2 regions of the Ruegeria sp. BE9 genome follow, and region 1 is predicted to be linked to the other one. Evidence: riboswitches for the same ligand, from Rfam matches in the RefSeq annotation. Region 1 holds a riboswitch; the other holds the start of a gene.
What was found. A riboswitch is a leader RNA that binds a small molecule or an ion and turns the genes downstream of it on or off. The one in region 1 is predicted to bind thiamine pyrophosphate.
Positions count from the first base shown of each region.

Region 2: another riboswitch for thiamine pyrophosphate. It lies ahead of thiC (phosphomethylpyrimidine synthase ThiC); the one in region 1 lies ahead of thiD (bifunctional hydroxymethylpyrimidine kinase/phosphomethylpyrimidine kinase).

Region 1 is NZ_JBQFTS010000003.1:79,138-89,134, forward strand. Features, by position in the region: gene ACR0EO_RS11300 (glycosyltransferase family 2 protein) at 1-151, opposite strand, end outside; gene galE (UDP-glucose 4-epimerase GalE) at 159-1,142, opposite strand; gene ACR0EO_RS11310 (3-deoxy-manno-octulosonate cytidylyltransferase) at 1,213-2,013, opposite strand; gene cysQ (3'(2'),5'-bisphosphate nucleotidase CysQ) at 2,013-2,810, opposite strand; gene ACR0EO_RS11320 (ABC transporter permease) at 2,933-3,754, shown strand; gene ACR0EO_RS11325 (alpha-ketoglutarate-dependent dioxygenase AlkB family protein) at 3,751-4,353, opposite strand; gene dnaK (molecular chaperone DnaK) at 4,565-6,475, shown strand; gene dnaJ (molecular chaperone DnaJ) at 6,550-7,701, shown strand; TPP riboswitch at 7,823-7,930, shown strand; gene thiD (bifunctional hydroxymethylpyrimidine kinase/phosphomethylpyrimidine kinase) at 7,977-8,780, shown strand; gene ACR0EO_RS11345 (FAD-dependent oxidoreductase) at 8,777-9,754, shown strand; gene thiS (sulfur carrier protein ThiS) at 9,738-9,932, shown strand; gene ACR0EO_RS11355 (thiazole synthase) at 9,935-9,997, shown strand, end outside.
Region 2 is NZ_JBQFTS010000010.1:72,952-82,948, forward strand. Features, by position in the region: gene ACR0EO_RS20315 (LysR substrate-binding domain-containing protein) at 539-1,426, shown strand; gene ACR0EO_RS20320 (acyl-CoA dehydrogenase family protein) at 1,902-3,107, opposite strand; gene ACR0EO_RS20325 (AraC family transcriptional regulator) at 3,289-4,317, opposite strand; TPP riboswitch at 4,498-4,617, shown strand; gene thiC (phosphomethylpyrimidine synthase ThiC) at 4,727-6,517, shown strand; gene ACR0EO_RS20335 (chemotaxis protein CheD) at 6,729-7,310, opposite strand; gene ACR0EO_RS20340 (CheB methylesterase domain-containing protein) at 7,307-8,152, opposite strand; gene ACR0EO_RS20345 (response regulator) at 8,978-9,352, shown strand; gene ACR0EO_RS20350 (chemotaxis protein CheA) at 9,354-9,997, shown strand, end outside.

The DNA of each region.
Region 1 (9,997 bases):
CCGATTCGATCTGCGGGGTTTCGTCTTTTACGCAAGTCAATTGGTGCCTGCTGCGAAAGGAGCGCCAAAGCAATCTCCGACGCTTTAAGCGCAACCGGTATTTCTGAACCCAACCAATGGGAGGAAGGCTATCGGTTGCAATGCGCTTCACTTACGGCTCATTTCTCGTAGTGGCCGTTCTGGTGCCAACGCCACGCGTCGCTGATCATAGTCTCTAACGTTGATCTCTTTGGCTTCCAGCCCAATTCATCCCCGGCGCGGACTGATCCCGAAACCAGCTTGGTGCAATCCCCGGCGCGGCGTGGACCGATAGAGTAGGGCACCTCTCGATTAGTAACAGCTTTGGAGTGTCCGATCACTTCCATCACCGAAAACCCCGAACCTGTGCCAAGATTGAAAACCCGGCTGCCTTTGCCCTGTTCCAGCCAATTCAATCCAAGGATATGCGCGTCGACTAAATCGCAAACATGGACATAGTCTCGGATACAGGTTCCGTCAGGTGTGTCGTAATCGGTGCCAAAAACGGTCAGCCCGTCTCGCTTGCCGTCAATCGCGTCCAACATCAGGGGCACCAGATGGGTTTCAGGACGATGGAACTCGCCTATCTCACCATCCGGGTCAGCACCGGCCACATTGAAATAGCGGAAGATCACGTGGTTCAGCCCATGCGCTGCGCTAAAGTTCTGCAGGATGTCTTCGATTGCGCGCTTTGAGGCGCCATAGGCATTCAGAGGCTCTTGTGGAGTATCCTCGTTCAGCACCACGTTGTCATGTTCACCATAAGTCGCGCAGGTTGATGAGAACACAAAATTCAGACACTCCGCAGCAACCGCGGCTTGGATCAGTGTCAACGAGCCGGTCACATTGTTGGACCAGTACTTGCCAGGTTCAGACATTGCCTCACCGACCTGGCTAAGGGCGGCAAAGTGCATGACGGCGGCAGGTTGATATTTGGCGAAAACCTCATCCAAGCGCGCGCGATCCAGCAGATCGCCATGTTCAAAGGGGCCGAACTTTACTGCGTCCTGCCAGCCGGTGACCAAATTGTCGAAGGCTACAGGCGTGTATCCTGCCTGAAAGAGCGCCTTGCACGCATGAGAACCAATATATCCGGCACCGCCGGTCACAAGAATATTTGTCATGGGGTTTCCTGACAAAGGATGCCCCGCGCCGTCGTAGCGCAGAGCGCTTTCATAATACTGCCGGGGGCGATCAATCCAACCCCATAGCGGCCATCATCTCTTCAAGTTTTGGCACGTCTTGGGGATTGTTGAGCTCCCAGAACTGGCGACCTTTGGCTTCGACTTCGACGCATAGAACCTTGCGACCGTTTTCCATGAAGCGCAGCTGTTCCAATCCCTCCAATTGCTCCAGCGGACCAACCGGCCAAGAAGGATAGGCGGCCAAGGCATCCGGGCGGTAAGCATAGACGCCAACATGGTGGAAAACCGGGGTCGCGTCGTCTCCGGCATAGGTTTGCGCAGTGTAGGGCACCACTTCTTTCGAGAAGTACATAGCGCTTTGGTCCGCAGCAAATACTGCCGTGGTGCCGCCGACACGCCCGTTTTTGCGGTCATTCAACAGGCTGTTCAGGGCATTTCCGTCACAGCGCAGCACTGGCGTGGCCACACCAGCAGCGGGTGCGGCACGCAGGCCTGCGACCAGATCTTCGACAAACCAATGAGGGGTAAGCGGGGCATCACCTTGCAGGTTGACCACGATGTCATAGCCCGTGCCCAGAACCTGATGTGCTTCAGCGCAGCGCTCCGTTCCGTTGCCGCATGTTTCTGACGTCATCACAACTTCGGCCCCGAAGCCTTCTGCGACTTCGCGAATGCGGTCATCATCTGTGGCCACGACCACCTTATCCACACCCGAAACTGAGCATGCAGCACGCCATGACCGCTCAATAAGGGTCATTGCGTTACCGCTGGCTCCGGTCAGTGGTACCAGCGGCTTGCCCGGGTATCGGGTCGAAGCATAACGGGCGGGAATGGCGATCAGAACGGACATCAGGCCTCCTTCAGCTCAACACCCGGAGCGTAGGCGATGAAGAATGGGTTTGCATAGCCATCCTTGCCATAGGTTAGTGGGCTGTGGTCATCAAAACGCACGACTTGTCCGCCTGCACCGGCCAATACCGCGTGACCTGCGGCCGTGTCCCACTCCATAGTGCGTCCAACACGCGGATAAAGATCCGCTTCGCCGGTAGCGACCAGACAAAACTTCAGCGACGAACCTGCGCTCTTGCTGTCCTGGACCTTATATTTGTTGATGTAGTCTTCGGTCGCCTGATCTCGGTGCGATTTCGAAGCTACGATCAAAAGCGCTGAATTGTCTGGTTCAGACACTGAAATCGGTTTCAAATCGCCAGCTTGGGATTTGTCCAACGCGCCAGTTTCTTCGACCGACTGACCGCTTGCCTGAGTGTAGAACATGCGACCCTTGGCCGGAGCGTATACCACCCCACGGGTCGGTACGCCGTTTTCCACCAACGCGATGTTCACGGTGAAATCGCCACGACGATTGATGAACTCTTTGGTGCCATCCAGCGGATCGACGATCAGGAACGTGTCGCCCTTTTCCGAATGCGAGGCGGCTTGTTCCTCGGTCACCAGAAGGACATCAGGGAACGCGTCGCGCAAACCAGCGGATATCAGGGCATCGGCGGCCTCATCCGCTTCGGTCACGGGGCTGGAGTCGGATTTGACCTTCACGTCAAAATCGTCCGAGTTGTAGATCTCCATGATCTTGTCACCAGCTTCCAGGGCCAGACGTCGGATAACGGGAATAAGGGCGTCGTAGGTCACAAAAATGCTCCGTTCCTGTGATTTGTTGATCGAAAATCCTGACGGCCTTATGATGTGCCGGTTACGGAACGGCAAGAAATTCGTGGCAGATTGCAGGCGAAAAAACGGGAAAGACGCTTCGGGTGTTTTATTTCAAGCGAAACCAGACGCTTTTGGGCGGTGCGTTTACTTCGGCGGAACTGGTTTTCCATTCCGTAGTGCGTGGCGTTCGGTCCAAGCACTCGAATGCCGTAATCGCAATTATCTCGAATATAATTCAGGTCCTTGCGATGGTGTTGGTGTTTTACCTCATCATGTCCTTCATGGGACCGCGTATCGCAAAGATACGCGGTGAATTCATTCTTTATCTTCTGTCTGGCGTGTTTCTCTTTATGACGCATATCAAGTCGGTAAGTGCCGTTGCTGGTGTCAGCACGGGCAGTAACCCGATGATGCTGCATTCGCCAATGAATATGATGATCGTGCTTCTGTCGAAGGCGTTCGGCGTGTTGTACATACAGCTCATGACCCTCTTTGTGTTGTTGTTTCTATACAGCGCAGCGGTTTCACCGATCGAAATGCAGGAACCCGGAGGGGCGTTTGCGATGCTCATCCTTTCTTGGTTCACGGGGTGTGCTGTCGGGGTGGTATTCATGGCTCTCAAGCCATGGTTTCCGTCCACGTCCGAAATTCTCAAGAACATCTATCGGCGTCTGAACATGATTTTTTCGGGAAAAATGTTCGTGGCCAATGCGCTGGGCGGTGCCACGCTCGCCATGTTTGCCTGGAACCCGCTGTTTCACATTATCGATCAGTGTCGCGGGTTTGTTTTTCGCAACTACTTTCCGCGAAACACCAGTTGGGAATACGCGCTTTGGGTTGGGATTGCGTTGCTATTGGTCGGGCTGTTGGGGATTTTCTTCACCCGCGAACACATCTCCAAAAGCTGGGGCGCACGGCGTTAACTGGCCACGCGTAGTGTAAGGTTAATCCTTCCACCCTTGGGTAATAGTTTTGATGATCCGAACCGGATCCGGTCAATGCCGTGGTATGTCAGTCTGGCGGGTCCGCCCATGATTACGACGTCACCGGAGCTGAGCCAGATCGACTCGGTTTTTCCTCCGCGAGTTTGATTGCCAATGCGGAACAAGGCGTCATCACCCAGGGATACCGACAGCACCGGCCATGAAAAATCGGCCTCATCCTTGTCTTGGTGCAACCCCATTCGAGCACCCTCGCCGTAGTAGTTGATTAAGCAGCAATCCGGGTCACGGTCCTGACTTGCCAATGCGCGCCAGATATCGAGGATCGGTTCTGGTATGGACGGCCAATCCGCCCCTTTTGGGTGTTGTGGCTGATACCTGTAGCCAGCTTTATCAGTGACCCAGCCCAACGATCCGGCTGAGGTCATGCGCACAGACATTTCTTTGCCTGATGGCGTCACAGGCCTGAATAAGGGCGCGGTTTTCAGAATCGGACGCAGCACTTCTATCAGTTGCGCCTGTGCTGGCCCGTCCAGCCAAGCTTTTCTGATATCAAAACCGCGTAAAAGCAGTCGCGCCATCCAAGATTCCTCAATCCTTGCCAAAACCTTGCCAAAAAGGCTGCAGATTCCCGAAAACCTGCGTTTTACAACGCTTGCAGGCCATTCATCCCGCCCTTATATACGCCGGGACGCGCGATGGTGTAGGGCCGTTGCGCACATCAGATCGGGGCCGGGTGCCATAACGGGTCCGGACCTCGGACATCGCCTTGAAGAGAAAGGGATTGAACATATGGGAAAAGTAATCGGGATTGACCTCGGAACCACCAACTCGTGTGTAGCCATCATGGACGGCTCGCAGCCGAAGGTTATTGAAAACGCCGAAGGGGCGCGGACCACGCCCTCGATCGTCGCCTTCACCGAAGATGAGCGACTGGTCGGTCAGCCTGCAAAGCGTCAGGCGGTCACCAACCCCGACAACACGATCTTTGGCGTTAAGCGTCTGATCGGTCGTCGTGTGGATGATGCAGAAGTCGAAAAAGACAAGAAAATGGTGCCGTATGCCATCGTGAATGGCGGCAACGGTGACGCGTGGGTCGAAGCCCGTGGTGAAAAGTACTCCCCAAGCCAGATCTCGGCCTTCACTCTGGGTAAGATGAAGGAAACTGCCGAAAGCTATCTGGGTGAGGAAGTCACTCAGGCGGTTATCACCGTTCCGGCATACTTCAACGACGCACAGCGTCAGGCCACCAAAGATGCTGGCAAGATCGCCGGTCTCGAAGTGCTGCGGATCATCAACGAACCGACAGCGGCTGCTCTGGCCTATGGTCTGGACAAGGAAGAAACCCAAACCATCGCGGTCTATGACCTTGGCGGCGGTACCTTCGATGTGACCATTCTGGAAATCGACGACGGCCTGTTCGAAGTTAAGTCGACCAACGGCGACACCTTCCTGGGTGGTGAAGACTTTGACATGCGCATCGTCAACTACCTGGCGGATGAGTTCAAAAAGGAACACGGTGTCGACCTGTCGCAAGACAAGATGGCCCTGCAGCGTCTGAAAGAAGCTGCTGAAAAAGCCAAAATCGAACTGTCCTCGACCTCACAGACTGAAATCAACCAGCCGTTCATCTCGATGGGTTCGAACGGCCAGCCGCTGCACATGGTCATGAAACTGACCCGTGCCAAACTGGAATCGCTGGTTGGCGACCTCATCAAAAAGTCGATGAAGCCTTGTGCAGCCGCTCTGAAAGACGCGGGCCTGTCGGCTTCGGACGTAGATGAAGTTGTTCTGGTCGGTGGTATGACCCGGATGCCGAAAGTGATCGAAGAGGTCACCAAGTTCTTCGGTAAAGAGCCGCACAAAGGTGTGAACCCGGACGAAGTTGTTGCCATGGGCGCCGCCATTCAGGCAGGTGTTCTGCAAGGCGACGTCAAAGACGTGGTTCTGCTGGACGTAACCCCTCTGTCGCTGGGTATCGAAACGCTGGGTGGCGTGTTCACCCGTCTGATCGACCGCAACACCACGATCCCGACCAAAAAGTCTCAGGTCTTCTCGACCGCCGAAGATAACCAGAACGCTGTGACCATCCGCGTGTTCCAGGGTGAGCGTGAAATGGCTGCGGACAACAAGATCCTGGGTCAGTTCAACCTCGAAGATATCCCGCCCGCACCGCGTGGTATGCCTCAGATCGAGGTGACTTTTGACATCGACGCCAACGGCATTGTCTCGGTTTCGGCCAAAGACAAAGGCACCGGTAAAGAGCAGAAGATCACTATCCAGGCGTCGGGTGGTCTGTCGGACGACGACATCGAAAAAATGGTCAAGGACGCCGAAGAGAACGCGGAAGCCGACAAGGAACGCCGCGAGCTGGTCGACGCCAAGAACCAGGCGGAAAGCCTCATCCACTCGACCGAGAAGTCGATGGAAGAGCATGCCGACAAGGTCGACCCGACCACCATCGAAGCCATCGAGCTGGCGATTGCCGCGCTGAAGGACGAGCTGGAAACCGAAAATGCCGACAAGATCAAGTCCGGCATCCAGAACGTCACCGAAGCTGCAATGAAGCTGGGTGAGGCCATCTATAAGGCGCAGTCCGAAGAGGCCGAAGATGAGCCCGCAGCGGCAGATGCTGCTCCGGCCGGTGATGACGACATCGTCGACGCCGAGTTCGAAGATCTGGACGATAACAAGCGTAACTAACGGGTAACCGGGCCAATTCGGGCCGGTCCGGTTGCCGGGCCGGCCCGATTACGTTGAGGCAGAAGGAAAAACTGATGTCAAAACGCGACTACTATGATGTGCTCGGCGTGTCCAAGGGCGCATCAGCGGACGAGATCAAAAAAGGTTTTCGTAAGAAAGCCAAAGAGTTGCATCCCGACCGCAACAAGGACAACCCGGATTCCGAGGCTCAGTTCAAGGAAGCGAACGAAGCCTATGATGTGCTGCGCGATGCCGACAAAAAGGCCGCATATGACCGCTTTGGTCATGCTGCTTTTGAAAACGGTATGGGCGGCGGCGGTCGACCAGGTGGCGGCTTTGGGCAAGGCGATTTCTCCAGCGCGTTTTCGGACGTGTTTGATGACCTCTTCGGTGATTTCATGGGTGGTCAGCGTGGCGGTGCCGGCGGTGGACGCCGAGCTGCACGTGGATCTGACCTGCGTTACAACCTGCGCGTAACACTGGAGGAGGCTTTCTCGGGTCTGCAGAAAACCATCAATGTGCCAGCCGCTGTGGCGTGCTCGGCCTGTGATGGATCGGGCGCAGAAGGCGGCGTTGAGCCAACAACGTGCCCAACCTGTTCGGGTATGGGCAAGGTTCGCGCGCAACAAGGCTTCTTTACAGTTGAACGCAGTTGTCCGACCTGTTCCGGTTTGGGGCAGATCATCAAGAACCCCTGTAAGTCATGCAATGGTGCGGGCCGCGTGGAAAAAGAGCGCGCGTTGTCCGTCAATATCCCCGCCGGTGTCGAAACTGGAACTCGTATCCGTTTGGCTGGTGAGGGTGAAGCCGGAATGCGCGGCGGCCCTCCGGGCGATCTGTACATCTTTGTCGAAGTTTCTGATCACAGGTTGTTCGAACGCGACAGCGTGAACTTGTATTGCCGCGTACCTGTCAGCATGGCCAAGGCTGCGTTGGGTGGCTCGATCGAAGTACCCACCATTGACGGTGGACGTGGTCGTGTCCAAATCCCGGCTGGCAGCCAATCCGGTCGCCAGATGCGTCTGCGCGGCAAAGGCATGCCTGCCCTGCGTGGCGGCGGAGTTGGTGACATGTTCATAGAACTGGCCGTGGAAACGCCCGTCAACCTGACCAGCCGTCAGAAAGAACTGCTGCGCGAATTTGATGATCTAGGTGAGGATAACCACCCAGAATCAAAGAGCTTTTTCTCATCTGTGAAATCCTTTTGGGATGGCATGAAAGGCTGACATACAAGCCAGAGAATATGAACAAGGCCGGTTCCGTTGGACCGGCCTTTTTGAGTCCAGTTTGACGGCGTTACAGCTGAAATTGGCCCTTGATTCCCACCTCAACCCCTGAGATTGTCCGCGTCAACCGTTGGGGTGCCCTGTAACAAGGGGCTGAGAGGCACGACTGCGCCAACCCATCGAACCTGATCCGGGCAATACCGGCGGAGGGAACGGCCTAACTCTTGCAGACGTTTTCTATGCCCGTGTTGCCCCATATGAGTTGGAGCAACGACATGACGCCAATTGCGTTGACAATTGCAGGGTCGGACAGTGGTGGTGGGGCTGGAATTCAGGCTGACCTGAAGGCGATGTCAGCCCTGGGCGTCTATGGCGCCAGCGTTATCACTGCCGTTACAGCGCAAAATACGCAGGCAGTGACTGCCGTTCACGGTATTCCTTTGGAAGTTATCGCGGCACAGATTGAGGCCGTTTTAACCGATCTGAACGTAGATGCGATCAAGATTGGTATGCTGGCAACGCCCCAGATTATTCATACGGTCGCCGACAGTATCGCAGAATTTACCGGCCCAATTGTGCTGGATCCGGTGATGATTGCGAAGTCAGGTGACGCATTGCTAGCACAAGATGCCGTGCAAACCTTGCGGGATGTGTTGTTACCGCGCGCGACGGTGCTGACGCCAAATCTGCCTGAAGCGGCCTGTTTGCTTGGCAGCGGCGAAGCGGAAACGCCTGAGCAGATGGTTGAACAGGGGCTTGCCTTGTGCAGCCTTGGTGCAGGTGCGGTTCTGATGAAGGGGGGGCATGGCCGTGGCGACGTGTGTCACGACTTGCTGATCGACCCTTCAGGACGGGTCGCAGAGTTCCAGGCACCTCGACGCGACACACGCAACACTCATGGTACCGGTTGCACGCTTTCATCCTCGATTGCAGCAGGGCTTGCCAAAGGGCTCAGCCTGCTCGACGCCACTGCGCAAGCGCATGAGTACCTGCAAGGTGCAATTGCTGAGGCGGACAATCTGACAATTGGGCAAGGCCACGGTCCTGTGCACCACTTTCATCGGGTTTGGGGCGCGTGACCGTTTGGTCGATCATAGGATCCGGTGTTGCCGGTTTGGCAGTTGCCAGTGAACTTGTGTCACGTGGGGCAAAGGTTCAGGTCTTTGATCCCGGCGGACCTCCGGGACCGCACGGATGTTCATGGTGGGCAGGCGGCATGTTGGCCCCGTGGTGCGAATACGAGAATGCCGAAGAGCCGGTGTTGCGGATGGGGCAGGCGGCTTTGGATTGGTGGAGCGCCCGCACGCCGGTGCATCGGTGTGGCACGCTGGTCGTGGCCAACCCGCGCGATTTACCAGACCTGCGACGATTTGGACGCAGAACCGAAGGATTTTCAGAGGTTGATCAGGCAAAAATCAACCAATTAGAGCCTGATTTGCACGGTTTCACCAAGGGCCTCCATTTCGCGGAAGAGGCCCATCTGGACCCCCGTCTCGCACTACAAAGCTTGTATCGGCAGTTGCAGGAGCAGGGCGTTGAGTTTCACCGCAAGCTCGCGCCGTCTCGGCTGGAGAATGCGATCGACTGCCGTGGTCTGCATGCCCGCGAAGTCCTGCATGATCTGCGCGGCGTCAAGGGTGAGATGCTGGTAATCCGATGCCCGGATGTAAAACTAACTCGACCAGTGCGCCTGTTACATCCGCGAATGCCGCTTTACATCGTACCCCGCGAGGATGGCGTCTATATGCTGGGCGCGACGATGATCGAGTCAGAGGATAGCAGCCGCATCACAGCTCGTTCAATGCTGGAACTGCTCAGTGCAGCTTACGCCCTGAACCCTGCGTTTGGCGAAGCTGAGGTGCTTGAGATCGGTGTCGATCTGCGCCCTGCTTTCCCTGACAATTTGCCCCGTATCCGGCGACTTGGCCGGAAGATCTATGCCAACGGGTTGTACCGCCACGGCTATCTATTGGCCCCTGCACTTGCGCAAGGGGTGGCCGATTTGGCGTTGGAGAACAAACATTCGGAGATGGTCGATGAAGATCGTGCTTAACGGCGAAACACGCGAAGTGCGTGCCGAAACCTTGTCGGACCTGCTAGAGGAATGCGGCTTTTCAGGCCGCGTTGCCACAGCGGTGAACGAGGATTTCGTTCCCTCCAGTCTACGTATTGCTCACAAGCTGTCCGACGGGGACCGAGTTGAAGTCGTCGCGCCTATGCAGGGGGGCTGAGGATGAAAACCTTCTACGGAACCGAATTGTCAAACCCGCTGATGCTAGGCACTGGGCAGTATCCC
Region 2 (9,997 bases), on a different contig from region 1:
GTAGTATTTTGTCCTGGTTCGGTCCGTTGGAGAAATCGAAAAGACGTTGAAAGTTGCCCCCGCCGGTGTTGTCAAAACGGGCGACGACAGTTGCTTCGAATACAATTGCTTTTTTTAACTGCTCCCGGCCCCGGTGATACTTGTTTTTTGGGTGTCGTATGGGTTCTGAAAATTTGAATGCTCAGAGGTCACCGCTTTATGGAGAGGCGGTGGCGCGAAGTCTGTAAGTCTCAAATTCTCCTTAACTCAAAAAACGGCAATCATAATTGAAATTTTTTCGCCAGTTTAGCAACTTCAATCAAGCGCTTTTTTGCAGCTAGAAGTGTATCCGGCGACCTCGGGTGTGTTGTTCATATGGTTTCAAAGCTACCGGAGCTTTAGCGGTACGAAATAGGCTGGTTCTCGGAGCCTTGGATGCTTGTGTCTGTTCCAGAGGACGGTCGATGACTGCTTGTTTCGCAGAATGGCAGAGTTCGATTCTTATTGAGAAAACCGAATACTATTGCCCTAAACGGTCTAAAAACCTTAAACGGAAACCATGCCGATAGAGTTTCGTCATCATGACAGCTTGCGACTGTTCGTTGAAATTGCCCGGTTTCGAAGTTTCTCCGAAGCGGCCAAGGTGTTGAATATGACCAAAGGCGCAGTGAGCTATCAGATCAAAACGCTTGAAGCTGCGGTTGGGTTTTCTCTTTTCCAGCGCGAAGCCAGAGGGGTTGAGCTGACCAGTCGCGGGCAAAAGCTGTTAGGCGCATGCCAGCGGCATTATGAGGATATCGAGACGCAGGTCCTAGCGCTGAAGGGTTTTGCTACGAGCGCGCTGACTGTCGGTCTTTCGACTTATTTCGCGGCGCGCTGGCTTTCACCTCGGTTAATGTCATTTTTGCAGGATCACCCTGAAATCCAGCTTCGGCTGCAGCCAATGGTTCACCTTTTTGACCTGAGGTCGCAAGGAGTCGACATCGCAATACGGTGGGGTAACGGCCGTTGGAGTGATTGCGATATAACCTCTTTCATGCCGTGCCCGGCCTTTCCCGTTGGGAATGCTAAGGCTTTGGAGGCGGTTCGATCGCAGGGGCTTGAGCGTGCGTTTTCCCGTTTCACATTGTTGAGGGATAACGATGAAAGCAATGCCTGGTCCGATTGGCAGGACGTCGCGCGGTTGCCGCGCCAAACGCGCAGAGACACACTGATTATTCCGGATCCCAATGTGAGGGTTCAGGCGGTTGTTGATGGTCAGGGTGTTGCTCTTATGGATGCGCTTGTCGAGCGGGAACTCGAAGAGAAAAAGTTGTTCCGCCTGTCTGAGTCTTCGCTTGAGGATTATGGCTACTATCTTGCACGCCCGCACATTTCAGACGTTGCAGACAGCGTATCGGCCTTTACAGGCTGGCTGCAAAGCCAGCAGAACTCAGGTAAAATGTAATTTACGAACACATCCTAAAATTAGACTTCGGGAGGAGTTTGCGGTTCTCGAATAACTAGTCGGCGGTGACCGCGCTCGAATTTTACCCTTTCCGGGAAACACTCAATTCCCGCAGTTGACAGGAATTGCGGGATGGTCGTGACACATGCGCTGCAATTCACGTGACGCGAAATGCGGATTGCTCCATTTGCACGCTTAAAGTGTATTTCAGCGCCATTCTGTTTGCGGATCATTAGCGTGCAAATTAACGGTCAGCTTGGTTTTGGGAAGCGTTGGTGTTTGCTCTCCAGCGAACGCAGCACTTAGCCAGACCCGGCCAGCGCTTCGATTTTATCGGGTTTCATTAGTTGCGAGTTTAGAAGTGCTGGCCAGTTCCGTCTCGGCGAGTTTAGGAAGTGATTGTCGCTCGTCCTGGCAAAAGAACCGGCCGATTTCGCGGCCGGTTCTTATTCAATTTGTCAACGTTTTGGGGTTCTTAAACTGTGGCTACGGCTTCGGTTTTGGTGTCCAGTTCGCCGTAACCCTTTGGAACGGATAGATCAGGCAGAGTTGCTGCGCGTTTCTGAAGTGAACGCCCGATGACCACTCGGCTAATCTCGGTTGTTCCATCGACGATCCGCAACATCTGCGCCAGACGGGATAATCGGTCCAAGCCATAGGGCTGCAGTAAACCCATACCCCCAAGAACCTGGGTACAGGTGTTGGCCGCATCGACGGCTGCATCCGGTACGAACCGCTTGGCATGTGCCGCCATCAACGGCCCTTCAGGAGTTCCAAGCGCTTCGGCAGCTTTGCGATACAAAAGTTTGGAAGCTTCAAGGTTGGTGGCAACTTCGCCCAGCATCCATTGGATGCCGTCCAGCTCAAGGTTTTTGCCCCCAAACATCTTGCGGTTTTTTGAGTATGACAGCGCAGTGTCCAGTGCCGATTGCATTAGACCGCAACATCCCGAAGCGATAGAAACCCGAGCAATGTCGATTGCCATCAGCGACCCTTGCAAGCCTTGGCCGATTGGCAAGATGATATTGTCTTCACTGACGACCACGTTATCGAAGTACATCTCTGAAATGGGCAAGAAGCTGTAAGAAGGGGTATCATATAGTGGCCCAAAGCTCAGGCCAGGTGTATCGGCTGGGATGGCAATCATCGCCATATCTTTATGGCCCGGCGCATCACTGGTTTTGACAACAGTAAAATAGATATCGGCTTCGGTAGCTAAGCTAACCCAGGCCTTTGACCCGTTGATTGTCCAGGTGCCGTCGCCGTTGATTGTTGCACGAGAGTACATCTTTATCGGATCGGAACCGGACTGAGGCTCAGTAAGCGCAAAGTTTGCCAGCTTCCGGCCGGACGTAAGGTCGCGGGCCCACTTTTCCTTGAACGCATCTGTGCCATAACCACACCCGGCAAATGTGCAAATGTTATGCATGGACAGAGCAAATGCATACGCTCCGTCGCCTAGGCCCAATTGTTCATAAACCTGTATCCCCTCGGACAATGGAAGTCCCTGACCTCCGAACTCTTCAGGTGCGTAGAGGCCCGTCAAACCAGCTGCTGCTGCGGCGTCCGAAGCATCACGAGGCCATTTTTTAGCTGCGTTCCATTTGTCTACATTGGGCAGAATGACCTGCTCTGCATGATCGCGCGCGGCTTGTAGAATAGTGTTAAGCTTGTCCGACATTGATCGGTCCTTTCGCCGGTAGAATTATCCTATCACGCCAATCGAATCGCGGGCGCTAGCACAGCGCTGCGGGCGGCATGGCGATTTTTAGCTGTGAATAGCTTGTATTTCGGGGATTACCGGATCGTGCCGTTTGGCTCTATCTCATGCCACGACAAGATGCTTTCAAAAAGTGACAAAATCAGGTTTGTGCGAAACCGCTTTGGTGGTACGAACTGGGTGTGCTGCCAGTCCATTTTTTGAATGCGCGGTGAAAGTTGGCGGCAGACGAAAACCCAACGTCCAAGGCTATTGCTTCTATGCTCTTGCGCCCGGCTTGTAAGTCGCGGATTGCTATGTCCCGTCTAAGAGCATCCTTGATCGCTTGAAACGAGCTGCCTTCTTGATGAAGCTTTCGAATGAGAGTGCGCGGTGTCATATGCATCGCCTGTGCAGTCTGTTTTAAGTTCGCAGTGTTCCAGTCAGTTTGAACCAGATAGGTGCGCACGCGGAGCGACTGTGTGTGTTCACGTGAGCTTGTGAAAATCCAGTCTTTCGGGGCGTTCTTAAGAAAACGGTCCATGTCTGAATTGTTTCGTGATTGAACCGAGCCAATCGTACTGGGATCAAATGAAATCGAGGTTATAGATCCGCCAAACTTCACCGGTGCCGGAAAAACAATCGCATAGTCCTGATAAAAATCCGGGCGGGAGAAGGCGAACTCAATTTCTTTGACTGGAACCTCATGCCCTGCAAGCCATGAAACAAGCCCGTGTGCGAGTTTGAGGATTAGCATATGCCCAAATCTCTGAGGTGTAGCGGTTTCGCGTGGACTCAAATCCAACGTCAAAGCGGTTTCACTCTCGATCAGCTCGAACTGGTAATCATCCAACAACAGGTTCCAGAAAGTTGAAAACCGGTACAACGCCGACGGGATCGATGTAGCCTTTCGGACTGTGGTCAAAAGATGCTGCAGAGCTCTGGGCCGAATTGGGCGGCTCCAAAGCCCCATCATTTCATCTCCGGTTTCGACAGCAGCGAGTTGGTACAGACACACAATCTGATCCAGCGTCACACGGCGTTGAAGTTGAGTGCGATCTTCGGATAACTCTGCGCGCCGCATTAACGACGCCATTTGTTCATCCGAACAAAGTGTGCGCAATGCCCCAAGCCAGTCGTCGATAAACTGTCCGGAAACAGTGGATAGAATTGTTGGGTTGGCAGTGCTCATCGCGAGGAGTTGGCTATCATCGATTTGGTAAGTGAATAAGGTCGAAAGGGTCAACTCCGATGAGTTACACTATTTTTGGATCGATAAAACGCACTTTGCGCCTTGTTGCGGCCGATGCCCAAAAATCTAAAGGTCGTAACGAAATGAAGCTTGCGTAAATCAGATGCGTCAAGCTAAGTCTTGGTCACGCAGGGGAGTCCCACCTAGGGGACTGAGAGGCTGACAGGGCAATGCCCGGCGAAGCGACCCTTTGAACCTGACCCAGTTGACACTGGCGTAGGAAGCTAGGGCGCGAACGCCAAGGATCCGGGCGGGCGCACTCCGAACAGGGGGCCGTACACCCTCTCGTTTCCCCAAGCCATAACTCATCTGGTGTCTTTTTGAGTTGAACCGCTTGAGGAGCACCAACATGAACATCCCCAATCCTAAGATCACTACAGGTGAATTGCCTGCATCTCGCAAGATCTACGTGAATGGCACTCTACATCCCGATATTCGTGTGCCGATGCGCGAGATTTCTGTCCATCCGACAGCGGGAGAGCCGCCGTTGCCCGTTTATGACAGCTCAGGCCCTTACACCGATCCGAATGTCGTCACGGACATTCGTCAGGGTCTTAGTCCATTGCGTCGCAATTGGATCCAATTGCGCGGAGATGTTGAGGAATATGACGGGCGCGAGATTAAACCCGAAGACAACGGCTTTGTCGAAGGCGACCGGCTGACCCCTGAATTCCCGGTGAACTCGCGCCCTATGCGCGCGAAGCCCGGCAAGGCTGTGACTCAGTTGGCCTACGCTCGAGCCGGAATCATAACGCCAGAGATGGAGTTCATTGCCATCCGTGAAAATCAGCTGCGCGAGGCTGTAACCGAGCAACGCGAAGGCAATGACTGGGGCGCCAACATTCCCGACTATGTGACCCCGGAATTCGTTAGGGATGAGATCGCGGCAGGACGTGCCATTATCCCAGCCAACATCAACCACCCGGAAAGCGAGCCGATGATCATTGGGCGCAACTTTTTGGTCAAGATAAACGCCAACATGGGCACGTCGGCGGTTACCTCCAGCATGGAGGAAGAGGTCGACAAGCTGGTCTGGGCAATCCGATGGGGTGCGGACACTGTTATGGATCTCTCTACCGGTCGCAATATCCACAACACCCGTGAATGGATCATCCGAAACTCGCCGGTTCCTATCGGTACCGTGCCTCTTTATCAGGCTCTGGAAAAGGTCAATGGCATTGCCGAGGATCTGACATGGGAAGTTTTTCGCGACACTCTAATCGAGCAGGCAGAACAGGGTGTGGACTATTTCACCATCCATGCGGGTGTGCGATTGCATATGGTTCCAATGACGGTGAACCGGGTAACCGGCATCGTGTCACGCGGTGGATCGATCATGGCCAAGTGGTGTCTACATCATCACAAGGAAAGCTTCTTGTATGAGCATTTCGATGAAATCTGCGATATTTGTCGAGCATATGATGTCTCTTTCAGTCTTGGTGACGGGCTGCGCCCCGGTTCAATCGCTGATGCGAATGATGAAGCGCAGTTCGCCGAACTGGAAACACTTGGTGAATTGACCAAGATTGCCTGGGCTAAGGATTGCCAGGTTATGATCGAAGGGCCGGGCCACGTGGCCATGCACAAGATCAAGGAGAATATGGACAAGCAGTTGGAGTGCTGCCACGAGGCTCCGTTCTATACGCTTGGTCCGCTGACTACCGATATCGCGCCGGGGTATGATCATATCACCAGTGGCATCGGCGCTGCGATGATCGGTTGGTTCGGCTGCGCGATGCTTTGTTATGTGACGCCAAAAGAGCATCTGGGCCTGCCCGACCGTGACGATGTGAAAACCGGTGTGATTACCTACAAGATCGCCGCCCATGCCGCCGATCTTGCCAAGGGTTTGCCGGGGGCGCAAAGGCGCGATGATGCTCTCTCACGTGCCCGGTTCGAGTTCCGCTGGGAGGACCAATTCAACCTGTCTTTGGATCCGGACACGGCAAGAGAATTTCACGATCAAACACTTCCCAAGCAGGCGCATAAAGTCGCGCACTTTTGTTCTATGTGTGGTCCGAAATTTTGTTCGATGCGGATCAGCCATGACATTCGGGCAGAAGCGCAAAAAGAAGGGATGGAGGCAATGGCCGCTAAATTTCGAGAGGGCGGAGACCTATACATCCCGCTTGACGAGTAAGGCATAAATGTGGGGCCGTTCTTATCGGCTCCGCAACTCCCTCTTTAAGCGTACTTTGAAATCGCGATGAGAAATGCCCACGCACAAACGGGAACTTTGAAAGTTGCGGAGCCTCTTTGGTCTTCTGCGCAGAAGGTTGAGACGCCGCTGCTCGGGGTTACTGTTCGAGTGCGTCGGTTGAAGCTTAAAGTGCGACCGAGGCGAGTAATTTTTAACGGTCCAAAGTCGAAGTGTCGTCAAAAAGCTTCAGACCACTTGGTGCCTTTTGGGGAACTGGTTTCGTGTCCAGTGTTTCTGGGGCGAATTGCGGCGCTACCAGTACTTGTTGTACGCGACCGGTATGTGGATGAAACCGAATGCGCCGGGCTTGTGTTCCCCCTACTGAAGAAGCAACACACGGTATTCCCTCAACTTCCAGAAACTTCTTAGTGAAATTGACGTTCTGCTCACCCACGTTCGGAAGGTTTGGGGACATGTTGGCTCCTCCGAATACTTTGGCTTGGAGGGTATCCCTATTTCCACCAAGTTTGAGTATTCCGTTGATCAAAAGCTCCATCGCGTTAACACCATAGCGACTGCTGTATTCTCGACCATCACCACCGGCCAAAAGAAAGTGGTTCATTCCGCCAATCCCAGTTGTCTTGTCAAATAGGCAAGCAGATATGCAGGATCCAAGAACGGTTGTGAAAACAACGTTTTGCCCCTGTGTCACTTTGTAATCGCCTTGCAGGACTGCTTCTTTGATCGTGGTATCCAGTTCGTTCACCATGGTGTCTTGTGGGTTGATGTTCAAAACTTGCTCGCTCCCAAGAGTGCGGCGGCCATGCGGTGTAAGGGGACGCGTCTTTGAGCTGCTCCGATCTCCCAAGCTGCTCGAGGCATCCCATAAACTACCGACGTTTTCTCATCCTGAGCAAAAGTCGCTGCCCCTGCTTTGCGAAGGGCCAGCAATCCTTCCGCGCCATCTTGCCCCATCCTAGTTAGTAGGGCTGCAACAACTTGCTTTCCCATAGGAACTGCTGAGTGAAACAACTTATCTACCGAGGGTGTATGCCCTGACACAGGTGGACCTTCCCTTAACAAAGTGTGTGTGGGTTTCGCTGCGCTTAGTTCCAGATGATGCCTTTGACCAGCGACTATGCAGACTTTACCTGCTTCCAGCATCCAGCCGTGTCCCGCTGATACAACGTCAGCTGGGCAAACTTGGCGGCACATATCAACCAATCCTTGACCAAAGCCAGTGCCAGTATGCTGGACAATAACCGTAGGCGGGCAATTCTTCGGGAAACTCGACAGTATTTTGCAAAGCGCATCAATGCCACCTGTCGATGACCCGATGAGAATTACGCTTTTATTTTTGGCGCGCTGATCGTCGGATTGTTCCGGATGGCTGACTGGTTTGATTGTGCGGCTTTTGCCAAGGGCACTGATATAAGTATCAATCGAATCTGGTCTGTGGATGACAGGCATTCCCTCGCGTCGGCGATCTGAACTATCTTTAGAGTATAGGACGCACGAAACCTCCAAAGCCTTAAACAGCTTTTTCATTGGCTGAAACTCGGGGAGTTGTAGAAACTCTTCCTCAATTATGGCGAGAGAAATGTGTTGCTCTTCGGCTGCGACATAGGCCGACATTAGGTTGTCGACAGCAATCACCTCCACAGGTGTGTCGGTTTTTTTGATGTGTGACATGAGTTGGTCTCTTCCGACGGTGTCGACACTTAGGATCAGTATTGTGTTCATAGCTTTTCTTGCAGGGTGTTTTTCAGAGAGATACCCGCCATTGGTGGCTAATAGCTTAATCAGAATGGATTTTGTGTAACACGTTTAGGAGAAATGTTTCTGGGTTGGTCCGTTTTATGGGCTCAATTTTTTGATTTTTATCGGTACGTGTTTTTAAGAAAATTGAACTAAAGATTGAAGAGCGCTTGGTTGCGAAGCTATTTTCAATAAACCTGTACAGTTTTAATTATTAGAATACAGCTGGTTTTTCCTCGCTAAGTTTTTTTAGAACTTTATTTAAATTCCATATATTTTAGTTCTATTCTTTAGATTTTACTTTTCATGCGGTGACTGAGCAATTTCCGCTTTGTCGAAAAGAGTTTGTTAAACTGTGCGCGCTACCTAATTTCCACCAGCTTTAAATCTAAGCTGAAACTGAGGCAGTTGAATGCAAGGAAAGAGGTCTGTGAAAAAATTTATACTTGAGCGCTCGACTACATCAGGAGAGTTCGCTTCATTAATCGCGTTTTTGCAACCTGGGCCAGTTCAGTCGGTGGAGATTGATTGTTCGGCTTTATCCCTCATCCCCTCGCGATGTCTTCAGATTCTTCTTGCTGCGCGAGAAAGTTGGGAGAGTTCTGATCACGACTTCACTCTGATCGGCATCAACGAAAAATGCAGGGTTTCCCTTCTGACGATGGGTGTCTGCGACTCCACGTTTCAAATGAAAGCAGGCTAATGAAAATCAAGGTGTTGGTGATCGATGACTCTCGTACGATTCGTGCTCTGCTGACCGAAACGCTGTCAGAGGCAGGGTTTGACGTCGTCTCGGCAGAGGACGGTCAGGTTGGGGTCGAAAAATATTTAGAAGTAAGTCCAAACGCAGTAATCACAGATCTCAACATGCCAAGACTGGACGGGTTTGGCGTTATCAGGGCACTTCGGGGTGGTCCTATCGCAACGAAAGTTCCCATTCTTGTGCTGACGACTGAGAGTTCGGACGCAGTCAAAGCTCGTGTCCGGGAGGCAGGAGCAACGGGTTGGATTGGGAAACCTTTTGATGATGAACAGCTGCTGTTTGCATTGAAACGTGTCACGGGAGTTGCCGCCTGACATGAGCACCTCAATCCAAGATACTTTTTTTGAAGAATGCGAAGAACTGTTAGGCGAGATTGATGAGGGTTTGACTTCAATCGATGAAGGCGGCCTGGATTCCGAGAGCGTAAACGCAGTTTTCCGAGCAGTTCACTCTATCAAAGGAGGGGCAGGAGCCTTCGGCTTGGATAATCTGGTGGGCTTTGCTCACACCTTTGAGACTGTCCTGGATGTCTTGCGCTCTAACAAACTGAACCTGAGTGCTGAACTAACTCGTGTTCTCTTTCGCGCAAGCGACCATCTATCTGATCTTGTTTCGGAATCGCGAGGGGGCAATCCAGCTGACCCGGACACACGTTCGGTTATCCTTGCGGAACTGGAGAGTTTTCTGGACGAGGACGAGCTTGGCGAAGAAGTTCAGCTGTCGGACTTTGCTCCGGTTACTTTGGATTTCGATTTACCTGAATTGGGTGTTCAAGAATCCAATTTTGTAATCCGGTTCAAGCCGCATTTCAGTTTGTACGAAAATGGCAATGAACCACTTTTTCTTTTGCAGGCCCTTTTTGAATTGGGTGAGGCGGAAGTTGAAATTGATGCATCGGCGTTGCCTGGTATCGAAGAATTAGACCCTGAGGATGCATATCTCGCCTGGAACATTCGGCT